DNA from 4 places in the Mesorhizobium sp. L-2-11 genome. Region 4 is predicted to be linked to each of the others. Evidence: riboswitches for the same ligand, from Rfam matches in the RefSeq annotation. Region 4 holds a riboswitch; each other region holds the start of a gene.
The links. Region 4 has a riboswitch for cobalamin ahead of JG739_RS14925 (DUF1636 family protein). Riboswitches for the same ligand answer to the same signal wherever they lie in the genome.
Positions count from the first base shown of each region.

Region 1: another riboswitch for cobalamin. It lies ahead of JG739_RS21825 (ABC transporter ATP-binding protein); the one in region 4 lies ahead of JG739_RS14925 (DUF1636 family protein).
Region 2: another riboswitch for cobalamin. It lies ahead of JG739_RS01535 (aromatic ring-hydroxylating oxygenase subunit alpha); the one in region 4 lies ahead of JG739_RS14925 (DUF1636 family protein).
Region 3: another riboswitch for cobalamin. It lies ahead of metE (5-methyltetrahydropteroyltriglutamate--homocysteine S-methyltransferase); the one in region 4 lies ahead of JG739_RS14925 (DUF1636 family protein).

Region 1 is NZ_AP023257.1:4,548,885-4,554,191, reverse strand. Features, by position in the region: gene JG739_RS21835 (FAD-dependent monooxygenase) at 1-88, opposite strand, end outside; gene JG739_RS21830 (efflux RND transporter periplasmic adaptor subunit) at 85-1,218, opposite strand; cobalamin riboswitch at 1,599-1,802, shown strand; gene JG739_RS21825 (ABC transporter ATP-binding protein) at 1,889-2,701, shown strand; gene JG739_RS21820 (ABC transporter substrate-binding protein) at 2,698-3,645, shown strand; gene JG739_RS21815 (FecCD family ABC transporter permease) at 3,675-4,691, shown strand; gene JG739_RS21810 (CAP domain-containing protein) at 4,889-5,307, opposite strand, start outside.
Region 2 is NZ_AP023257.1:334,399-339,705, forward strand. Features, by position in the region: gene bglA (beta-galactosidase BglA) at 1-531, shown strand, start outside; gene JG739_RS01520 (ABC transporter ATP-binding protein) at 557-1,669, shown strand; gene JG739_RS01525 (DUF680 domain-containing protein) at 1,761-1,997, opposite strand; gene JG739_RS01530 (DUF680 domain-containing protein) at 2,125-2,349, opposite strand; cobalamin riboswitch at 2,857-3,059, shown strand; gene JG739_RS01535 (aromatic ring-hydroxylating oxygenase subunit alpha) at 3,173-4,420, shown strand; gene JG739_RS01540 (hybrid-cluster NAD(P)-dependent oxidoreductase) at 4,444-5,307, shown strand, end outside.
Region 3 is NZ_AP023257.1:6,213,795-6,219,101, reverse strand. Features, by position in the region: gene metE (5-methyltetrahydropteroyltriglutamate--homocysteine S-methyltransferase) at 282-2,612, opposite strand; cobalamin riboswitch at 2,729-2,928, opposite strand; partial or broken gene JG739_RS29570 (cytochrome P450) at 3,203-3,457, opposite strand; gene JG739_RS29565 (cytochrome P450 family protein) at 3,463-4,695, opposite strand; gene JG739_RS29560 (OmpW/AlkL family protein) at 4,786-5,307, opposite strand, start outside.
Region 4 is NZ_AP023257.1:3,111,616-3,116,922, forward strand. Features, by position in the region: gene JG739_RS14915 (cobaltochelatase subunit CobN) at 1-1,080, opposite strand, end outside; gene cobW (cobalamin biosynthesis protein CobW) at 1,099-2,136, opposite strand; gene JG739_RS14925 (DUF1636 family protein) at 2,133-2,567, opposite strand; cobalamin riboswitch at 2,606-2,809, opposite strand; gene JG739_RS14930 (winged helix-turn-helix domain-containing protein) at 3,082-4,293, opposite strand; gene JG739_RS14935 (NADH-quinone oxidoreductase subunit A) at 4,629-4,994, shown strand; gene JG739_RS14940 (NuoB/complex I 20 kDa subunit family protein) at 4,985-5,307, shown strand, end outside.

The DNA.
Region 1 (5,307 bases), 1.4 Mb from region 4:
GCACGCCGAGACGGGTGAGCCAGAGGGCAAGCGTCAGCCCGGTTGGTCCGGCGCCGGCAATCAGCACTTTCGTTTGTGACGGGCTCATCTGGCTTCTCCTGCAGCAATGCGAACCTTTTCGTGTTCGCGCAGCCGGTTGATGCCGGCGGTTACGACGACGTCGCCTTCGGCCAGGCCGCTGCTGACGACGACCCGCTCGGTCTCGTAACGGGCAATGACGACTGGCTTCAGCTCGACCGCCGACGAAGCGCTCACAATCCAGACGGCCGGCTTGCCGTCCTTGTCGAACAGCGCACTTCCCGGCAGCATCACGACAGGCGCGCTGGATTCGTTGACACGGCCCGCGACGCTGCTGCCAAAGCGCATTTCATCCGGGGCGTTGCGCAGCGAAACCTTCACCTGGAAGGTGCGGGTAGCGGCATCGGCCACCGGCGACACCTCGCGGATGACGCCGGATGTCGAGATCGCCGGGTTGCTGAGCAGCGAGACAATGATCTCCGGCGGATGCCCGGCCCTGCGGCCATTCGAGAAAGCTGCCTCGGCGATCGAGAAGACGGCGTCGCGGGCTTGCGGATCGGCGATGCGCACGACCATCTGCCCGACATTGACGAGCTGGCCTTCCTCAGCGCCAGTCGCCGTCACCACGCCGTCGAAATCCGCGTGCAGTTCGGTATAGGCGAGCTGATCCCTGGCCATCTCCAAGCCAATCTTTGCCGAGTCCAGCTTGGCTTGCGCCGAGCGGAGGTTCTTCAACGTCGCATCATAGCTGGCGCGCGTCGTGAAGCCTTTGGCAAGCAGTGCTCCGAGGCGGACCTCTGCGGCACTCGCCTCGACCAGCACGGCCTGCGCCGCCGCGACATCGGCCTCGGCGCTACGCAAGCGGTTGCGATAATCCTGGTCCTCGATCCGGGCGAGCACTTCGCCTTTCCTGACCATCTGGCCTACTGCTGCCGTGCGCTGCACGAGCTTGCCGGAGAGCCGGAACCCGAGGTCGCTTTCGCGCTGTGGGCGGATTTCGCCGATGGCGATGCGACTGTCTGCCTGCGGTTCCGGCTTCACCGTCACGGCCTTGACCAGCTTCGCTTCCGGCACATCCGGCTTTGCAGTCGCGGCCTCGCCCTTGGCGGCGTACCAGGTGACGGCAGCGGCGCAGCCGAGCGCCGCGATCGATACGCCGACGAGGCCATGTTTCAACCTGCTGTGGAATGCGGCAGTCATGTTGTCTCCTATCCATGTTGCGGCCGGCGCCGGAACGGGCGCGACAGCCGGCAATGATCCTTGACTGGAGACGGGCCGGGCGCCCTGGCGCGAAAACATGGGGTCAATTGGCCCGTTCACCAGCACGCTTTCATTCGGCTTTTTGGACGCTGAAATCCCGATCGGATTCTGAAAATTTTCCGATGTTTTGGCGACCGACCTCTTCCACGCTGGTCCATTGAAAGGTCGTTGAATTGGGCATCCGGGAAAAACCGGAGCACAGGTATGCCGGTGTTGACAGCAGAGAGTAGCGCTTGATATGTAATATCATTACATATGCGAACGACCGCGCATCATGGTGCGAGCCCAATCAAAACCATTGCGACGCGGTCGGCGGAAATCTACGGTGGAAAGGTGATGGTCCCCGAGTCGAAAGGCAAGGGGTGAAAAGGGAACACGGTGAGATCTTCGGATGGAGGCCGTGGCTGCCCCCGCAACTGTAAGCGGCGAGCAAAATCCGAAATGCCACTGGCCGGCAAGGCTGGGAAGGCTGGATGGCGCAAGGACCCGCGAGCCAGGAGACCTGCCATCAGCATGAGTTGACCGGACGGGGTGTGCCGGGAGGAGACGTGGACATCGGTTTGTCGGCCGGTTCGCTTCCTTCCGTCGCCATTGGAGAAAGTGACGGTAAGTGGACGCCTCCCAGCCTCTTCTTGAAGCGCGTGAACTGAACGCGACGGCGAATGGCCAGCGCCTGGTCAGTGCGGTCAGCCTTTCGGTGGCGGCGGGCGACCGCCTCGCCATCATCGGCCCAAACGGCGCCGGCAAGACGACGCTGCTGCGCATGCTGTGCGGTACGCTGCGGCCAAGCGCGGGAGATGTGAGGTTTGGCGGGCGCCGGCTGGAGACGTTCTCGGCCGCCGAGCGGGCTCTGCACATGGCTGTCGTCGGCCAGACCGATCAGCCTGATCCGCGGCTTGCCGTAATCGATTATGTCGGGCTTGGGCGGGTCCCGCATGCCGGCTTGCGACGCAGAAGCGAGCAACGCGACATCGTCGCCGAAGCGCTTCGCAGAACCGGCCTGCTGCCGCTGCTCGGCCGCACGATCGGCTCGCTGTCCGGTGGTGAGCGGCAACGCGCCCAACTGGCGCGCGCCATCGCCCAGGAGCCCAAAATCCTGTTCCTCGACGAACCGACCAATCATCTCGATCCGCGCGCCCGCAGCGAACTTCTTGAACTCGTATCGCAGTTTGGCATGACCGTCGTGGCGGTGCTGCATGATCTGTCGCTGGTCACGCCATTTGCCACCAGGGTCGCGGTGATGAACGCTGCCCGCCTGCAGGCGTTCGCCGGTCCGCGCGAGGCGCTGACCAAGCAGTTGATCCGCGAGATTTTCGGCGTCGACGTGCTTCGGCTGCGCCATCCGACCGAAGACCGCGAACTCACGGTGTTCGACGTTCCAAACCGTGCCTTCCCTGATTTAACCAAGGAGCAGCATTCGTGAAACGCCTGGCACTGTCTTTTACCTCCCTCCTGCTTGCCCAGACCGCCTTCGCTTTCCCGGTAACGGTCGACAGCTGCGGCACGCCGCTGACGTTCGACGCCGCGCCGAAGCGCGCCGTCATCCAGGATATGAACATGGCCGAGATGGCCTTCGCGCTGGGGCTGCAACCGTCGATCGTCGGCCTGACCGGCATCACCGGATGGTACAAGGTCGGTCCGGAATTCAAGGCCGAGCAGGGCGCGATCCCGGAACTTGCGCCAAAGTATCCGACGCTCGAAAATCTCGTCGCTGTCGAGCCCGATTTCTTTTTCGCCGGCTGGTACTACGGCATGAAGCCGGGCGGCGAGGTGACGCCCGATACGCTGGCCCCGCACGGCATCAAGACGCTGGTGCTGACGGAAAGCTGCGTCCATCTCGACACCAACCGCCCCGCCGCTTCGATGGACCTGCTGTATGGCGACATCGAAAAGCTGGGCAAGATTTTCGGCAAGGAAGCCGAGGCGAAAAAACTTGTTTCGGGCTGGAAAACGCAGCTCGCCGAAATCATGGCGAAGATTGGCGACCGCGAGGGAACGCGGGTGTTTCTCTACGATTCCGGCGAAGACAAACCGTTCACATCCGGCAAGTTCGCGATCCCCAACGCCATGATCGCCGCTGCCGGCGGCGACAACATCATGGCCGACATGCAGACGAGCTGGGGCAATACGGATTGGGAAACGGTCGCTTCCCGCAATCCGCAGTTCCTGATCCTGCTCGATTATCAGGACGGCGGCGGCTACAGGAAACTGCTCGAACTCCTCAAGGTCCATCCGGCGATGAAGGAGACCGATGCGGTCAGGAACGAGCGCTTCGTCGCGCTCCGCTATGCCGAGCTGACGCCTGGACCAGCCAACATCGAGGCGATCGCCAAGATCGCCAGGGCGATGCACCCGGAAGCCTTTTGAGCTTGCGCCACAGGGCATTCGAATTGGCCATGGCAGCAGGGGCAGCAGCGATCGCCGCTCTTGCTTTGCTGTCGATCGCCTATGGATCGACGGTCATAGCGTTGAGCGACGTGATTGCTGCGCTCGGACATGCGGCCGGACTGGACGGAAACCTCGTGCCCGGCCCGGTCGGCAATATCCCGGTTGCCAAGATCCCGGTTGCCAAGATCGTCGTGGATCTCAGGCTGCCACGCACGATCATGGCGATCTGTGTCGGCGCCGGGCTGGGCGTCATCGGCACGCTGTTGCAGACGGTAACGCGCAACGACCTCGCCGATCCGTTCCTGTTCGGCCTGTCCTCGGGCGCCGCGGCGGGTGCTGTTTCCGTCATCACCATTTTTGGTGATCATTTCGGCATCTGGACGTTGCCGGTTGCCGCCTTCACCGGCGGCATATTGGCGGCCGGCATCGTGCTGTTGCTGGTTTCGCGGGTGAGGGGGCAAGGACCCGAACGGCTGATACTGGCCGGGCTTGCCGTCTCTTTCATGTTCATCGCCCTGACCAACTATCTCGTCTTCGCCGGAGACCAGCGCGCCGCTCACTCGGTATTGTTCTGGACGATGGGCGGGCTCGGCCTGGCGCGATGGGACAATGTCGGGCTGGCTGCTCTTGGCGCGGGCACCATTCTTGCCTATGCGCTGTGGAACCATCGCAAGCTCGACGCTTTCCTGGCCGGCGAGAATGCTGCCGAAAGCCTCGGCGTGCCGGTTGTGCGGATGCGCAGGACGGCGTTTCTCGTCGCTGCCTTCTCAACGGCGATCCTGGTCTCGGTCGCAGGTGTCATAGGTTTCGTCGGGCTGATGATCCCGCATCTGTCCAGGTCCCTGGCCGGCCCGTTACATCTGCGCCTGATTGCAAGCTGCGCCCTGTTCGGAGCGGTGCTGCTGCTTGCCAGTGACCTTCTGGCGCGCACGCTGCTGCCGCCGCAGGAACTGCCGATCGGCATCATCACCAGTTCGGTCGGCGCTTTCTTCGTGGTCACCATGCTCATTCGCAATCGCCTTTGAGTTGCGGCCTCGGAGCAGATCAGCTGAGGGCGCGGCCAGTATCGGCATCGCAAGCTATCCAAGGATGGGGCCATTGCCGAGGGCGTCGAGACGGACGATCAGGTGGCCTTCCTGCGCAAGAACAACTATGGGTCGATCATGATCTCGTCAGCCGACGCGGCATTGTCGACGGCGCGGATTGGCCTTTGCCCGAATTGCTATCTGCCCAGGACAAGGCTCCAATAGCGCCGCGAGCTGTCGCGGCCGTCCCGCACATAGGCCAGGCCGAAGCGGGTGAAGCGCGGGTCGAGCATGTTGCGGCGGTGGCCGGCCGAATGCATCCAGATGTCGAACAGCTTCTGCTGATCGAAACGACCCTCGGCGATGTTTTCGGCGGCAGCACCGGCAATGCCGTTGCCCTTGACGCGCGAAGCAAATCCCTTGCCCCAGCCGGTCGAGTGGGTCATGCGGCCGCCGAGCGCCATATAGCCGGACTGCTGCAGGGCTGCCTGTTCGAGCTGACGGTCGGGGACAAGCGGTTCGAGGCCGGCTGAGGCGCGGATGCCCGCCAGCGTGCCGACGGCGGAGGCGGAGACCCCGGCGCCTTCGCCGGTGGGCAGCACGGTGGCGCAAGCGG
Region 2 (5,307 bases), 2.8 Mb from region 4:
TCGGTCTGCATCTATCAGGGCGAGGAGCTCGGTCTTGGCGAAGCGGAATTGCAATTCGAGGACCTGCAGGACCCCTACGGCATCCGGTTCTGGCCGGAATTCAAGGGCCGCGACGGCTGCCGCACGCCGATGGTCTGGAATGGCGCCGACAGCAATGGCGGCTTCTCCACGGCAAAGCCCTGGCTTCCCGTGCCCGCCAAGCACCTTTCGCAGGCGGTCGATGTGCAGCAGGGCGACGACAGCTCGCTGCTCGAACACTACCGGCGCTTTCTCGCTTTCCGCCGTCTGCATCCGGCGCTGGCCAAGGGCGACATCGAGTTCATCGAAAGCCAGGGCGATACGGTCGCCTTCACGCGCCGCGAGGGCAATGAGCAGATCGTCTGCGCCTTCAATCTCGGCAGCCGACCGGCCAAAGTCAATCTCGGCGGACGCTCGCTGCAGCCCTTGCCGGGGCACGGGTTTTCGGGACAGACTGACGCCGGCTCTATCCGCCTCGGCGGCTACGGCGCCTGGTTCGGTCGTATCGATTGAATTGGCAATTCACTGGAGGGAACCCATGGCCGATGTCACGCTAAGGCAAGTGAAGAAATCATACGGCAATCTCAACATTCTCCACGGCATCGACCTCGACATAAAGTCGGGCGAGTTCATCGTCTTCGTCGGCCCTTCTGGCTGTGGCAAGTCGACCTTGCTGCGGTCGATCGCCGGGCTTGAGGAAATCACCTCCGGCGAGCTCAAGATCGATGGCGAGGTGGTCAACGACGTGCCGCCGTCGAAGCGCGGCATCGCCATGGTGTTCCAGTCCTATGCGCTCTATCCTCACATGACCGTCTACGACAACATGGCTTTCTCGATGAAAATCGGCAAGGAGAGCAAGGCCGAGATCGACAAGCGGGTGCGCCAGGCGGCGGAAATCCTGCAGCTGACCAAATATCTCGACCGCCTGCCCAAGGCGATGTCGGGCGGCCAGCGCCAGCGCGTCGCCATCGGCCGCGCAATCGTACGCAACCCGAAAGTTTTCCTGTTCGACGAGCCGCTGTCGAATCTCGACGCGGCCCTGCGCGTCGCCACCCGCATCGAGATCGCCAAGCTCAAGGAATCGATGCCTGCTACGACGATGATCTACGTCACCCACGACCAGGTCGAGGCGATGACGCTGGCCGACCGCATCGTGGTGCTCAAGGAGGGCCATATCGAGCAGGTCGGCACGCCGATGGAGCTCTACAAGAGACCCGGCAATCTGTTCGTCGCCCAATTCATCGGCTCGCCGGCCATGAACATCCTGCCGGCGACGATCGACAAATCAGGCGACCCGACCATCGTCAGCCATGTCGGCGGCCGCAAGGCGACGGTGCCGATCGCCACGCCAGCCTCGGCGACGGGCGCTTCGGTGAGCTTCGGCGTGCGGCCGGAGGATCTGATGATCGCCACCGGCGCAGATTATCTTTTCGAGGGAACGGTGGACTATGTCGAGCAGCTCGGCGAGGTCCAGCTCGTCTATGTCGACATCGGCCGCGCCGACCTGCCGCTGGTGACCAAGCTGCCAGGCAATGTCGAGGTCAAGCGGGGTGCCGCGCTGCGGTTGAATGCCGATGCCGGCGACCTGCATATTTTCGACGCCGACGGACATTCATTCACGCTCCACAAAGCGGAAGCAAAGGCAGCCTGAGAGCGGCGGCCGAACTGATGAAAGTTTTTTTGGCGAGCCCTCAAACAAGAGCAGCGGGCAAGCCCGCCGCTCTTGTTCGTTCCGGTCGCTGTCAGCGGCCGAACAGGTTCCGGTCGCCGCCCTGCGGGGCGGACTTCTGTACGTCGCCCGACGAGTTGAGCAGCTTGTAGACCGGCGAGCCGGTATTGCGCACCGAAGACGTCTGCGTGTTGTCGACGTTGACGGTCGCCTGCTTGTTGATGTCGGTTCCGCCAACGTTGTCGTTGCGGGCATAGGCGCTGCCGGCAGCAATCAAAAAAGCGGCGGCGACAAGAACGATCTTCTTCATTTCAAAACTCCTGGATTTTCTTGATTCCACCAGCGCGGCGGGCAAATGCCGCCGCAGCTGTTTGTTTGACCATGCTCTTTGTTCGAAAACCGCGTTCCATTTTCGGGATCATTGCCTGGACGAACTGTTAGTTGTTGCCGAACAGGTTACGGTCGCTGCCGTGAACGGGCTTCTCGTCAGCCGGAACCGGGTTCTGCGCCGAAGCCGAATTCCGAGTCGAAGCCGTATACGAGTCGCTGTCGACCGCAGCGGCCGGCTGGTTGAGGCCGTCTGACCCATAATGGTCGCTGCCGGCAAAGGCGCTGCCGGTGATGGCCAGAGCGGCGACGGCAGCGAGAGCGATCTTTTTCATTTTTTGGTACTCCAGTATCTTAGTTTTCCGTCCGTCTAGCGGCGTGTCTTGGGAGGACGCGCGTTGTTCGGACAGCCCCAACGTGGGAAGGCCATTCGGCGGATTCCAATCACGAAGTTGTTCCGTGTGGACCAAGAATCTACACCTTGAAATTGTACCAGAGACATCCCCGAATTGATTTTATATCTTATTTTCAATCGCTTATGCCAAATTAGCCGTTCATGATTTGACGGATTGGCGGACCTGCGTTCACGGCGTGCTGCACGCATTGTCAACAGAAACGAACCGTTCGGTTCGATTTTAGAAGCGGCTAACAGTCACTTTTATAAACTGTTAACCTTCCTGGTTTCCGCCGCGGCTCGGATTGGATGTCACGGCAGCCGACAATGGCTGCCGACAAAAGTGAGGTTTCAGCCCTGCAGGTATAAACCTGTAGGTTTCGCCGGCGGTGTCGCGCCGCATGGATACGATGTCGCTTTCATGCCGACAGTCAGCCGGCCGGCATGATTAGATCGCGCCATCTCAGGTGCCGCTTGGTGACGACGAAGCGGAGAATTGGGAAGCCGGTCAGAACCCGGCGCTGCCCCCGCAACGGTGGTGGAGTTCAAGTCGCAACGGGAGACCACTGGGCCACAAGCCTGGGAAGGTGTCGCGATGGGTCCGCAAGGACACTCCAGAGCCCGGAAACCAGCCCGAGATTTTTAGACTCGACTGATCGCGGTGGGCGGTCAAGAGGTGGATGATGCATGTCCGGCCCTGTCGCCGGCGTGCAAGCGGTCCTCCCTCCATCACCACCAGTTCAGTCCTTACACGAGGACAGGACATGGACGCGCGCAACGACATGCTGAGGCTCTTGCACGGCCGCAGGCAAGGCTATTCGCTTGAGCAGCCCTTCTACACCGATCCAGATTTCTTCAAGCTCGACATGGAGCTGATCTGGTATCGCGACTGGCTGTTCATCGGCCACGATTGCGAGTTGCCGAAACCTGGCAGCTACATCACCGCCCAGATCGGCGACTATCCGCTCGTGCTGGTCCGCGACCAGCAAGGCAAGGTCAATGCCTTCCACAATTCCTGCCGGCATCGCGGCAGCCGTGTCTGCAATGCCGACAAGGGCACTGCGGCGAAGCTCGTCTGCCCGTATCACCAGTGGACCTACGAGCTGGACGGCCGTCTCTTGTTTGCTCGCCAGATGGCAGACGGCTTCGACAAGAGCCAGTTCAGTCTGAAGCCGGTGGCTTGCGAAAGCGTCGGCGGCTATATCTTCATCTGCCTGGCCAACGAGCCGGCGGACTTCGCGCCAATGCGCGCCATGATCGAGCCTTACCTCCTGCCCCACCGGCTGCGCGAGGCAAAAATCGCCTTCGAATCGACCATCGTCGAGAAGGGCAACTGGAAGCTCGTCTGGGAGAACAACCGCGAGTGCTACCATTGCGCCGGCAACCATCCGGAACTCTGCAAGACATTCCCGGAAGCGCCGACCGTGACCGGGGTGCAGGGTGCCGACAGCGATCCGGAAATGCTCGCGCACTGGGCGAAATGCGAGGCGGCAGGCCTGCCGAGCAAGTTCCGCATCGATCCGGCCGGGCAGTATCGCGCCACCCGCGCACCGCTGCTGCGCGACGCCGTCAGCTATACGATGACGGGAAGACGCGCGGTGAAGAAGCACCTTTCCGACAGCGTTTCGACCGACCGTATCGGCTCGCTGCTGCTCTATCACTATCCGACGACCTGGAACCATGTCCTCGGCGATCATGCCGTCACCTTCCGCGTGCTGCCGATCAGCGCCACGGAAACGGCCGTCACCACCAAATGGCTCGTCCACAAGGACGCGGTCGAGGGCGTCGATTACGACCTCGCCGAGCTTACCCATGTCTGGACCGAGACCAACGACCAGGACCGTCGCATCGTCGAGGAAAACGCCTTCGGCATACTGTCGCCGGCCTACGAGCCCGGCCCCTATTCGGAACTGCATGAGGGCGGCGTCATCCAGTTCGTCGAATGGTACGCCTCCTTCATCGGGCCGCGCCTTGCCGAGGACGGCCGTCCGGCGTTGCGCAGCGTCGCCTGAGCGGGATCAACGGGATGAATGCGATGACGGACCTTGGGCTCTACCGACATCTCGACGACATGGCGCCCTGGAACGACAGGCTCCAGGTGCTGGAAGTCATCGGCGTCAGCGACGAGGCGCCTGAGGTGAAGACCTTCACCTTCCGCTCTGACAACCAGACATGGTTCCGTTACAGACCGGGGCAGTTCGTGACGCTGGAACTGCCGACCACCGATGGCCCGTTGATGCGGACCTATACGCTGTCGTCCTCACCGTCGCGGCCGTTCTCGATCGCGGTGACGGTGAAAGCGCAGGCCGGCAGCTTCGGCACACGCTGGATGTTCGACAATCTGAAGCCCGGCGTTCACGTGAAGGCCTATGGGCCGGCGGGCGACTTTTCGCTGCACAGCCATCCCGCCGCCAAGTATCTGTTCATTTCGGCCGGTTCCGGCGTGACGCCGATGATGTCGATGCTGCGCTGGCTAAACGACTGCGCGCCATGGACCGATGTCGGCTTCGTCAACTGTGCACGAAAGCCCGAGGAGATCATCTTCCGCAAGGAGCTCGAGCTGCTCGGCAGCCGCATGCCTGGCCTGACGCTCGGTTTCATGATCGAGGAGCGGTCCAGCCGTGAGGGCTGGTTCGGCCATATGGGCCGGATCGACGCGATACGGCTGCCGCTGCTGGCACCCGATTTTCGCGAGCGCGAAATTTTCTGCTGCGGCCCCGACCCGTTCATGCGCGCCGTGCGGCAGATGCTGGAGGGGGCCGGCTTCGACATGGCCAACTATCATCAGGAAAGCTTTGCGGCCCCAAGGGTGGAGGAAATACCGGCCCCGTTCGGTTCGCCGGCAGAAGGTGGGCCGGCAGGGGGCGGGATCGAGGTACCTGTCGAGGCCGCAACGCCG
Region 3 (5,307 bases), 3.1 Mb from region 4:
GACACTGGATGATCCCAATACGGAATAATCCGAAACTGGCTGGCGGTGAGCCGTCTCGTTTCTGGCCGGCTCATTTGAGGCCAAGCCTCCTTCGATCGCCAGCCAACGGCGGCGTCTGGAAAGCTGACTTCGACGCGCCGTAACAAGGGCCGCGGCCAGGCCAAGCTTGCCGAGGCGCTTCGTCACCGGCAGCGCGATTGCCTTGGGCGCGCCGGATAGACTCCCCCAAGGATGCCCGGTGTGTGGCGTTGCCGCTCACCGCCGGCGAGTGTCACCGAGCCCTACGCCGTCTGCGCTTTTTCCCGAATTGCGCGTGCCGCAGCCACCATGTTCATCAGGGCAGGGCGGACCTCCTCCCATCTGCGTGTTTTGAGACCGCAGTCGGGATTCACCCACAATTGGCCATCCAGCAATCGATCGCGAGCAAGCATGATGAGGTTGGAAATCTCGCCCACTTCCGGGACCCGCGGCGAGTGAATGTCATAGACGCCGGGACCGATCTCGTTCGGATACTTGAAGGTTCGCAGCGTATCGAGCAGTTCCATCTGCGAGCGCGAGGTTTCAATGGAGATCACATCGGCATCCATTGCAGCAATCGCGTCCACGATGTCGCCGAACTCGGAGTAGCACATATGGGTGTGAATCTGGGTCGCATCGCCAACCGCCGTTGAAGCCAGCCGGAAGCATTCGACGGCCCAGTCGAGATAGGTTTCCCAGTCGGCCTCACGAAGCGGCAAGCCCTCGCGCAGTGCGGCTTCGTCGATCTGGATCATCTTGGCGCCGGCCTTTTCGAGGTCGCTCACTTCATCGCGAATGGCGAGCGCGACTTGGCGGCAGACGGCTGAGCGCGGAAGGTCGTCTCGGACGAAGGACCAGTTGAGGATCGTCACCGGGCCGGTAAGCATGCCCTTCACCGGCTTTGGCGTCAGCGACTGGGCGTATCGCCACCAGTGTAGTGTCATCGGATTTTGTCGCGACACATCGCCAATGATGATCGGGGGTCGCACAAAGCGCGAGCCATAGCTCTGCACCCACCCATGCTGCGTGAAGGCAAAGCCGCGGAGCTGCTCGGCGAAATACTGCACCATATCGTTGCGCTCGAATTCGCCGTGGACCAGCACGTCGAGTCCGATCTCTTCTTGCCAGCGAACGGCGGCTTCTATCTCTTTTTTCAGGAAGGCCTCATAGTCGACGTAACTCAGCTCGCCCTTGGCATGGGCTGCCCGCGCCTTGCGAACCTCGGCTGTTTGCGGGAAGGAGCCGATCGTCGTGGTGGGGAAGGATGGCAAGCCAAACGTGTCGCCCTGAAGCTTGGAGCGCACGTCGAATGCGCTCTTCCGGCGCGTCATGCCGACCTTGATGCTGGCGACCCGTCCTTCGACGAGCGGATCATGCACCTTAGCGGATGTCGCGCGAACGGCGGCAGCCTCAGCCGACGCCTCTAGTTCGGCGGCGACCGCGTCCCGGCCTTCAGCCAGGGCACGGGCGAGCACGACCAGCTCGTCGGTTTTTTGCGCCGCGAAGGCGAGCCACGATTTCACGTCCGCATCGAGTGCCGTCTCCATGTCCAGGTCGATCGGCACATGCAGCATCGAGCAGGACGGGGCGATCTCCACGCGGTCCAACGGCCAGCCGGCGACGATCGGCTTGATGCGGTCAAGTATGGCAGGCAGGTTCGCGCGCCAGACGTTGCGGCCGTCGATCAGTCCGAGCGACAGGACAAGTTCCTTTTGCGCGAGCCGGCCGACGGTCTCCAACTGCTCTGGAGCGCGCACGAGATCGACGTGCAGTCCCGCCACGGGCAGAGAAGTTGCGGTCTCGAGATTGTCTCCCAGCGATCCGAAATAGGTAGCGACCATGATCTTCAACTCCGGTGCTGCTTTTGACAGCCGGCAGTAGGCGAATTGGAGCGCATCCCGTTCATTGGGAACCAGATCGACCACGAGCGCCGGCTCATCGATCTGCACCCAATCGGCTCCCGCGAGCTTCAGCCTCCGCAGGAGCTCCTCGTAGACGGGCAGCAGCCGTGGCAGGAGCGCGATAGGGTTGAAACCTTCCTCAGGTGACTTCGCCAACTTGAGAAAGGTAACCGGTCCAAGCAGGACCGGGCGCGTGTGGATGCCGAGCGCCTTGGCCTCGAGGAAATGATCGACCGGTTTCGCCGACGAGAGGGCAAAGCTCTGATCGTCGGTAAGTTCCGGCACAATGTAGTGATAGTTGGTGTCGAACCATTTGGTCATTTCCATCGCGGCAAGGCCATGCCCGTTGGCCGCATGCTCGTCACCGGCATGTCCGCAATCAGCGGCCTGATCTTGGTTGCCGCGCGCCATGGCGAAATAGGTATCGAGTGGGACCTCGCCGTCAGTCCAGGTGTATCGTGCCGGCACGGCGCCGACCATGGCGACGGTGTCGAGCACATGGTCATAAAGCGAGAAATCGTTGGACGGGATTTTCGACACGCCGCGATCGTGCTGCTCCCTCCAGCTGGCGGCGCGTAGCGCCTTCGCCGTCGCGAGCAGGTCGGCAGCGGGAGATTTTCCGGACCAGTAGCTTTCAAGCGCGAATTTGAGTTCCCGCCGTCGACCGATACGCGGCACGCCGAGCGTTGCCACTGGAATTTGTTGAGAGACAGTCATGCCATACCCCGATGGTTGGGGCGTGGGGACAAGGAACGCGCGAGCAGGCGGCACGAAGCCAGGCTACCGCGGCCACCGAGACACCCCGCCCGTGGACGTTGTTCGTCGTGGCAGGTCTCCTGGCTCGCGGGTCAAAGCCTCTGCCCGTCTTCCCGAGGCCGTTCGCCTCAGTGACACCAATGGGCTTGGCTCGCCGCTAACAGTTGCGGGGGCAGCGCCGGCATCGCACCGGCTTCCCTCTTAGCTCCGCTACAGCAGTGCCGCGCGGAGAACCACGACATGCGCACAATCACAGCAGCTTCGCTCCTTGTCAATACATATAACGAGATGTTTATGTGATGATGCGAATAATGCCCTTGCGCTGATCGGTCTCTTTCGCCCAAAGCCGCTTACGATGCCGCCTCTTATCAGTGCAGGCTCGGAGAGATCCTTGTCCCCATCGGCGACGCCGGATGAGATCGAGGTCGCCGGGCTCAAAGGGCGTAAAGTCGGGCCAGGTCGTCACGGTCAGCCGGGAATCCCGGTACTTGTTCCCGCTCGGCTTCGCTCAGCGTGCTTGCGCACTCGCCCATCAGCACGCTGATAACCATGTCCGGAAGCGGAAAGGAGAGGTGGCGCCTCAGGTCGGCGGACTGGGGCTGGGCCGCCAGCGTCTCGAACAACTGCGCGGCGATCGCCTCGACCTGCTGCGCGAGCAGCTTCACCCTGCGATTGCTGAAGGCCGGCGCCACGATCGTGCGTAACCGGGCATGCTCGCCCCCCTCGTGCGAGACAAGCCACCCCGGCGAACCGAGAATCACCGAATCCGGGGTGAATGCCGCACTCTCTAAGCGACGGAAGGGCGGAAGCTGACCGGCAGGCGCTGCGGGCAGCGAATGACGTAAGACGGCATGTAGACGACGTCCTCCGCAGCGATGGTCAGCGCCAGATCCTCCAGCCGCCCGAATAGCGCGGGGAAGGCGCAGCGCAATTCCAGGCGCGCCAGCGCAGCGCCCAGGCAGGAATGCGGCCCCTCGCCGAATGACAAATGCGGGTTGTGCCGCCGGGTGACATCGAACCTGTTGGCGCCGGGACCGAAGGCCTTTTCGTCCCGGTTCGCCGCATGGAACGCCATCAGGACGGCATCGCCGCGGCGGACCAGGCATCCGTCGATCTCCACGTCCTGGGTGGCATAGCGGAACGGCAGATTGGCCGCTGAGCTGCCCCAGCGCAGGATCTCCTCGATCGCCTGTGACCACGGAACTTGGCCGCTGCGCACCAAGTGCAGTTGCTGCGGATGCGTCAGCAATGCCAGCACGCCATTGCCGATGACGCCGGCGGTGGTCACGAAGCCCGCAGAGAGCACCATGAACAGCATGTCGATGAGCTCGGTGTCGGAAACGAGCTCGCCTTTGTCACGCGCGACGATCAGGGCCGAAGCCAGATCATCGCCGAGCTGGCCCCGCTTGAGCGCGATCAGGCGACGGAAGAACTCCGGGATGCGCTGCCGCGTCTGTCGCACCTCTTCGGCTGTGGCGGAGGTGTTGGCCAGGCTGTAGGTGAGCGCGACGATCTCTTCGCGCTGTTCGTCCGGCAAACCGAACAGTTCGGCGATCACGTTGGTGGGCAGCGGAGCGGCGAACTCGCTCATCAGATCGGCACTGCCGCCGCGCTGCGCCATCTCGGCCAGGAGTCGATCGACGCATTGTTCGACCCGTGGCGCCAGCAAGGCGATACGACTGGGCGCGAAGCTGCTGGACAGCAGGCCGCGCAAGCGCCGGTGATCGGCGCCGTGCGCCGTGGTCATGTTGTCCACTTTGCATATCCCGATCAGCGAATGATCCTCGGGAATCTCGCCGTCCTGCAGCGCCCCCCACTGTCGCCAGTCCTTGTTGAAACGCTGGTCGGAAAGCATCTGCCTGAGCGTCTGGTGACGGGCTGCCGCCCAGGTCACCACATCGCCCGGCAGCGACACTCGCGCCATCCCCCCCTGCCGCAGAATCGCAGAAGAAAGACGATCAAGTTGCGTGGGAGCGGCCGGCACACCGATCACGTCGCAATGATCGCTTTCTACGCGCATGCCAACAACTCCTTTAAGAACCATCGCGGGTCCACTTCTCGGCACGGAAGATCCGCGCGCGGACTTCGAAAAGTGCCCCGTGCTTCGTCCTCAGAAGCGGTAGGTGAGACCTGCGCCTATCAACCAGGGATCGAGCTTGGCCTTGCCCGTGAGCTTGGCGCCGGCGACAGTGACGTCGAAGTCGGGCTTGAGGAAAAGCTTCTTCACGTCGAAGTTGACGCCCCAGTGCCGGTCCACCATGTAGTCGAATCCGACCTGCAGCGCGGCGCCGAATGTGTTCTTGACCTTGAGATCATCGGCGCTGCCGACTTGCTGATGATAGAAGATCGTATAGTTCACGCCGGCGCCGATATAGGGCTCGAAGGCGCCGAAATCGGTAAAATGATACTGCAATGTGAGCGTGGGCGGCAGCAGCCAAACCTTGCCGACCTCGCCCAGCCCGCCGATCGCACCTTGGCCATCGATGTTGGCATAGGTGGTGCCGAGTATGAGTTCGGCGGCGATGTTGTCCGTGAAGAAATATGAGATATCGAGTTCCGGCGTCACGGTGTTCGAATACGAAAGACCGGAGCCGGGCACCGCATTGACATAGCCCGAATCCTCGGTGATCAC
Region 4 (5,307 bases):
GAGGACAGGAACGCCGGCACGGTCGAACAGGGTTTCGACGCCGGGCTCAGCACCCGAGGCGAACGCCGTCGCGGTGATGATGGCGGCCGGCCTCAGCGCGGCAAGCGCGGTCTCGACAAAGGCCAGGGAGGCCGGGTCCTTGAGGCTGGAGACGAAAATGGGGACGGGGATGATGCCCCGCGCGCTCAGCGCTTCAAACAGCGTGTCGATCGGCGCGACATCGGCGGCGAGCAGCATCGAGCGATAGAACAGAATGGGCACGACAGGCGCGCCTACGCAGGTATTGTCGGCGTCGAGCTCCGTCCCACCCCCCTCTGTCCTGCCGGACATCTCCCCCGCAAGGGGGGAGATTGTGCTGCCATCGATGTTTTCGCCAATCGCAGATACTGAAGATAGCTCCGACGAAATAGGAGATGCGCCGGCGTTGGTGACGGCAGATCTCCCCCCTTGCGGGGGAGATGTCCGGTAGGACAGAGGGGGGTGTGACGGAGCGCCGATATTCGAAAGGTCCGGCTTTTCCACGACACCGCGTCCCGGTTGATAATAACCCGCCTTCGGCACGCTGACCGGCTCAACGTCCGCCGCATCCCGGCCCGCCAGCCGCGCCAGCCTCCACACCAGCGCCGTCATATTCTCCGGGCCGCCCTCGCGGAAATAGCCGAGCAGGGCGTCGAGCTCCTGGCGCGGCAGCGTCGAGCCTTCGATCAGTCGCAAATCCTCGTCGTGACTCTCGCCGGGCAGCAGCGCCAGTTTTATGCCGTGCGCGCGGGCGGTCGAGGCGAGCTGGTCGCAGCCGTAGCGCCACCAGTCGTAACCGCCGAGGATGCGAACCAGAACAACCCTGGCGTGCCGGGCGACACTGTCGATCCACAGGTCGACGGACATCGGGTGGCGCAGGTCGCGCAACGCCGCCAGCCGCATCGACGGCAGACGGTCCGCGTCTGCCTGCCACGCTGCCGCCAGTCCGGCCAAGTCGCTGTCAGTGAAGGACAGCGCCACGACATCCGCAGGCGTCTGCCTGAGGTCGACAGGCTCGGCGAGATCGTCGAGCGAGGCGGATGTGGTGGTGAGGATGTGCATCGCGGCTCGTGCCTGTGCTCAGCCGGCGAGGATACGCTCGATCGCCGGGCGGTTCAGCCCTTTCAGGCCGATGACGACGAGGCGCGAACGGCGATCGTCTTCAGCGGTCCAGGCGCGGTCGTAATAGTGGTTGACGCGCGGGCCGACGGCCTGCAGCAACAGCCGCATCGGTTTGCCGCCGACTTCGACGAAACCCTTGACGCGCAGCACGTTTTCTTCCGCCGCCGCCGTGGCGACGCGCAAAGCCAGCTCATCGGGATTGACGATCGACGGAATGTCGATGACGAACGAGTCGAAATCGTCGTGCTCGTGGTCGAGCTCGTCGTCGTGATGGGTCTTGCGGTTCTCGATATCGTTCTCGACGGCAAGGCCAAGGCCAAGCAACACGGAGGGATCGACCTTGCCCTGCGAGGCCGGCACGATCTTTACCGCGCGGGCAACATGTTCGCCGATGATGGCATTGGCGCGGGCCGTGCCGGCGGCGTCCATCAGGTCGCGCTTCGACACTATGATCAGGTCGGCGCAGGCGAGCTGGTCCTCGAACACCTCCTCGACCGGATCGTCGTGGTCGAGCGTTTCGTCCTGCGCGCGCTGCGCCTGCAGGGCGTCCATGTCGTTGGCAACGCGGCCTTCGGCCAGCGCCGGTCCGTCGACCACGGCAATGACGCCGTCGACCGTCACCCGGCTCTTCACCGTCGGCCATTGGAAGGCCTGGACCAGTGGCTTGGGCAGAGCCAGGCCGGAGGTTTCGATCAGGATATGGTCGACCCTCGGCGTCAGCGACAGGATCTGGTCGAGCGCCGGGACGAAATCGTCGGCGACGGTGCAGCAGATGCAGCCATTGGCCAGTTCGACGATGTTTTCCTCCGGACAAGTGTCGATGCCGCAGCCTTTCAGGATCTCGCCGTCGATGCCGATGTCGCCGAACTCGTTGACGATGATGGCCAGCCGTTTGCCACCGGCGTTTTCGAGCAGATGGCGGATCAGCGTCGTCTTGCCGGCGCCGAGGAAGCCGGTGACGACGGTGCAGGGCACGCGCGAGATGGAAGCGATCATATCTGGTCCTTCAAAAGGTCGAGGGGAGGGATGCGGGCAACGAGGCCGCGCTTCAGGCAATCGGGGCGGCCGCGCCATGGAATGAGGCCGTCGGTCGAGGTGGCGAAGAGCCTTGCACCGACGACCAGATCGGCGCCGCTGGTCGCGGTCAGGTCGCCAAAGACATAGCTCCAGCAACCGTCTCGCAGGATAGCGGCGCTGAGGCGGCGCTTGCAGTTGCCGAGGCATTCGACGCTGCGGATACGGATGTTTTCGCCCGAGGCGGCGCGGCGCGTGTCTTCGGCCAACAATTCGCCGGCGCGGGGATGGCTGTCGGAGCCGGTCTCGTCACGGCAGGAGGCGCAGACGATCACGGTGACGTCCGATAGAGCATCACCATCGCCGGACAATACGCCCGCTGTCTCAGCCGGAAAACTGCTGTCGCGTTCCAAATCAGGCTCCTTGCCCGGAAAACCCGCCAGGCGATCGGATTCTTTTGTCCTAGACGGCAGGTCTCCTGGCTCGCGGGTCATCGCCTTGGTGCCGCCTTCCCGGGATTTTCCCAGTGGTTTTCGGCCTAGGCTCGTCGCTTACAGTTGCGGGGACAGCCGCGGATTTGAAATCGGGATTTCGCACCGCATTCCCTCTTGGCTCCTCCCTTTGCCGAGAGGAGACCGTCTGAACCGGATTTAGGCTTGTGCGGGCAGTCGTGTCAACGCACGTCTACGACGCTGGCGAGGGAAACGCTTCAGGGCAATTTTCGATGTCGGCGCTGCCCCTCATTGCCCTGCCGGGCATTTCTCCCCGTATAGTGACGGGGAGAAAAAGCTGGCCGCAACAGCGGCGCCCCTTCCTGCAACGCTGGTGATTGGCGAAACCATCGATGACAGCGTCCCTCTCCTCGTCACTATACGGGGAGAGGATGCCGGCAGGCAGGTGAGGGGCAGCGCCGACATCGGCAAACCCTTACGAAACCGCGACATCCGCCAGCGCCGAACCCAGGTCCCCCGCAGGTGTCACCTCGATGCGTTCGAGGCCGAGCCAACCCTGCATCAGCTGCAATTCCTCGAAAAGTTCGGCGGCGGTTTGCGGCGGGGCGCCGGGCTCGGCATAGGCGGCATGGACGCGCAGCACGCCGGCCGGGCGGTCAGCCCTAAGGTCGATGCGCGCCACGATCCCTTCGCCGAGCAGGAACGGCAGCACATAATAGCCGTACTGGCGCTTTTCGGCGGGGGTGTAGATCTCGATGCGATAGCGGAAGTCGAACAGTCTTTCCGTGCGCGCCCGCTCGAAGACGACGGGATCGAACGGAGCGAGCAGCGCACGCGCCTTGATTTTGCGCGGAAAACGGGCGTCCTTGTGGAGATAGGCTGGCTTGCTCCAGCCTTCGACGCGAACCGGCAAAAGGTCGCCGGCCTCGACCAGTTCCTCGATGCGGCCCTTGATGTCGGCGGGGGAGAGCCGGAAATAGTCGCGCAGGTCGCCTGCTGTCGCGACGCCATGGGCGCGGGCGGAAATGCGCAGCAATTCGCGGTGCGCATCCTCGGGCGAGGGCACCGGCAGGCTGAGTATCGCCGGCGGCAGCACGCGCTGCGGCAGATCATAAAGCCGCTCGAAGCCGCGACGCGACGCCGTGGTGATGCGGCCGGCCCAGAACAGCCATTCGAAAGCGTGCTTGGCGTCGCTCCAGCCCCACCAGCCGCCGGAGCCTTTTTGGCCTCCTTTCTGGTCTCTCAGGGCCGAAGCGGCGATCGGGCCGCGTTCGACGACCTCGCGATAAATGTCTTCGATATAGGCGGCGCGCTCGCGGCCCCACTTGGCCAGCCCATTGTACATTTCCTCACCGCGCTCGGCCCGTTCCATGCGCCAGCGCATCAGCGGATAGGTTTCGACCGGCAGAAAGGAGGCTTCGTGCGCCCAATATTCGAAGACTTTGCGCTTGCGCGTCACCGCGGCGTTGTCGAGCAGGGCGAGCGGGTAGGGGCCAAGCCGCGAATAGAGCGGCATATAATGGGCGCGCACCACCGCGCTGACGGAATCGATCTGCAGCAGGCCGGTCCGGGCAAGCACACGCGCCAAATGGCGGCGATCAGGCGTTCTGCCGGGGCGAGGATCGGCAAACCCCTGTGCGGCAAGCGCGATGCGCCGGGCCATGGCGAGCGAGATTTTTTCCTTCATGCAGACGGCACTCTGTCGGCGTTCGACCAAAGGTGGGAGCGATGATTCCGCCATGCTAGCAGGGTTTTGGCGGCATCCATGTCAGGAGAGTAAAGTGGAGTAAAAAGTGAAGGAAATCAAACAGGAGCGGATCGGACCAGTTTATCCGGATATGCCGTCGAGCACCCCGAGTTTTGAACAAGGTTTGACTTGCTTCGCCGAAAGCCCTGCGCTAACCCTCGCCGCGTTGCAGCATAGAGCCCCCTAAAACGGTTCAGTGGTTAAACTGTCACGCTTCCGCAAGTGGGTCCGGTGCTGTAATCAGAGTGGATTGGCCGCCAACGGAAAGCCGCAGCATGAACGCATTGTTGAGTTCGTACCTGCCCATCGTCCTGTTTATCGGCGTGGCGCTGGTCGTCGGCCTGGCGCTGCTAGCCGCACCCTTTCTGGTGGCCTACCGCAATCCCGATCCGGAAAAGCTTTCCGCCTATGAATGCGGCTTCAACTCGTTTGACGATGCCCGCATGAAGTTCGACATCCGCTTCTACCTGGTGTCGATCCTGTTCATCATCTTCGATCTGGAGGTGGCCTTCCTGTTTCCGTGGGCGGTGTCTTTCGGCCAGATCGGCATGCTTGGGTTCTGGTCGATGATGGTGTTTCTGGCGGTGCTGACCATCGGCTTTGCTTATGAATGGAAGAAAGGAGCGCTGGAATGGGATTGAGTGACAATTCCGGCACGCTCGTCGCGCCGAAGCCAAAAGGCATTCTCGACCCAAGCACCGGAAAGCCGGTGGGGGCGAATGATCCGTTCTTCCTCGAGATCAACAACGAGCTTGCCGACAAGGGCTTTCTCGTCACCTCGACCGAGGCGCTGATCACCTGGGCGCGCAGCGGCTCGCTGATGTTCATGACTTTCGGTCTTGCCTGCTGCGCGGTCGAGATGATCCACACCTCGATGCCGCGCTATGACTCGGAGCGGTTCGGCGTTGCGCCGCGCGCGTCGCCGCGCCAGTCCGACATCATGATCGTCGCCGG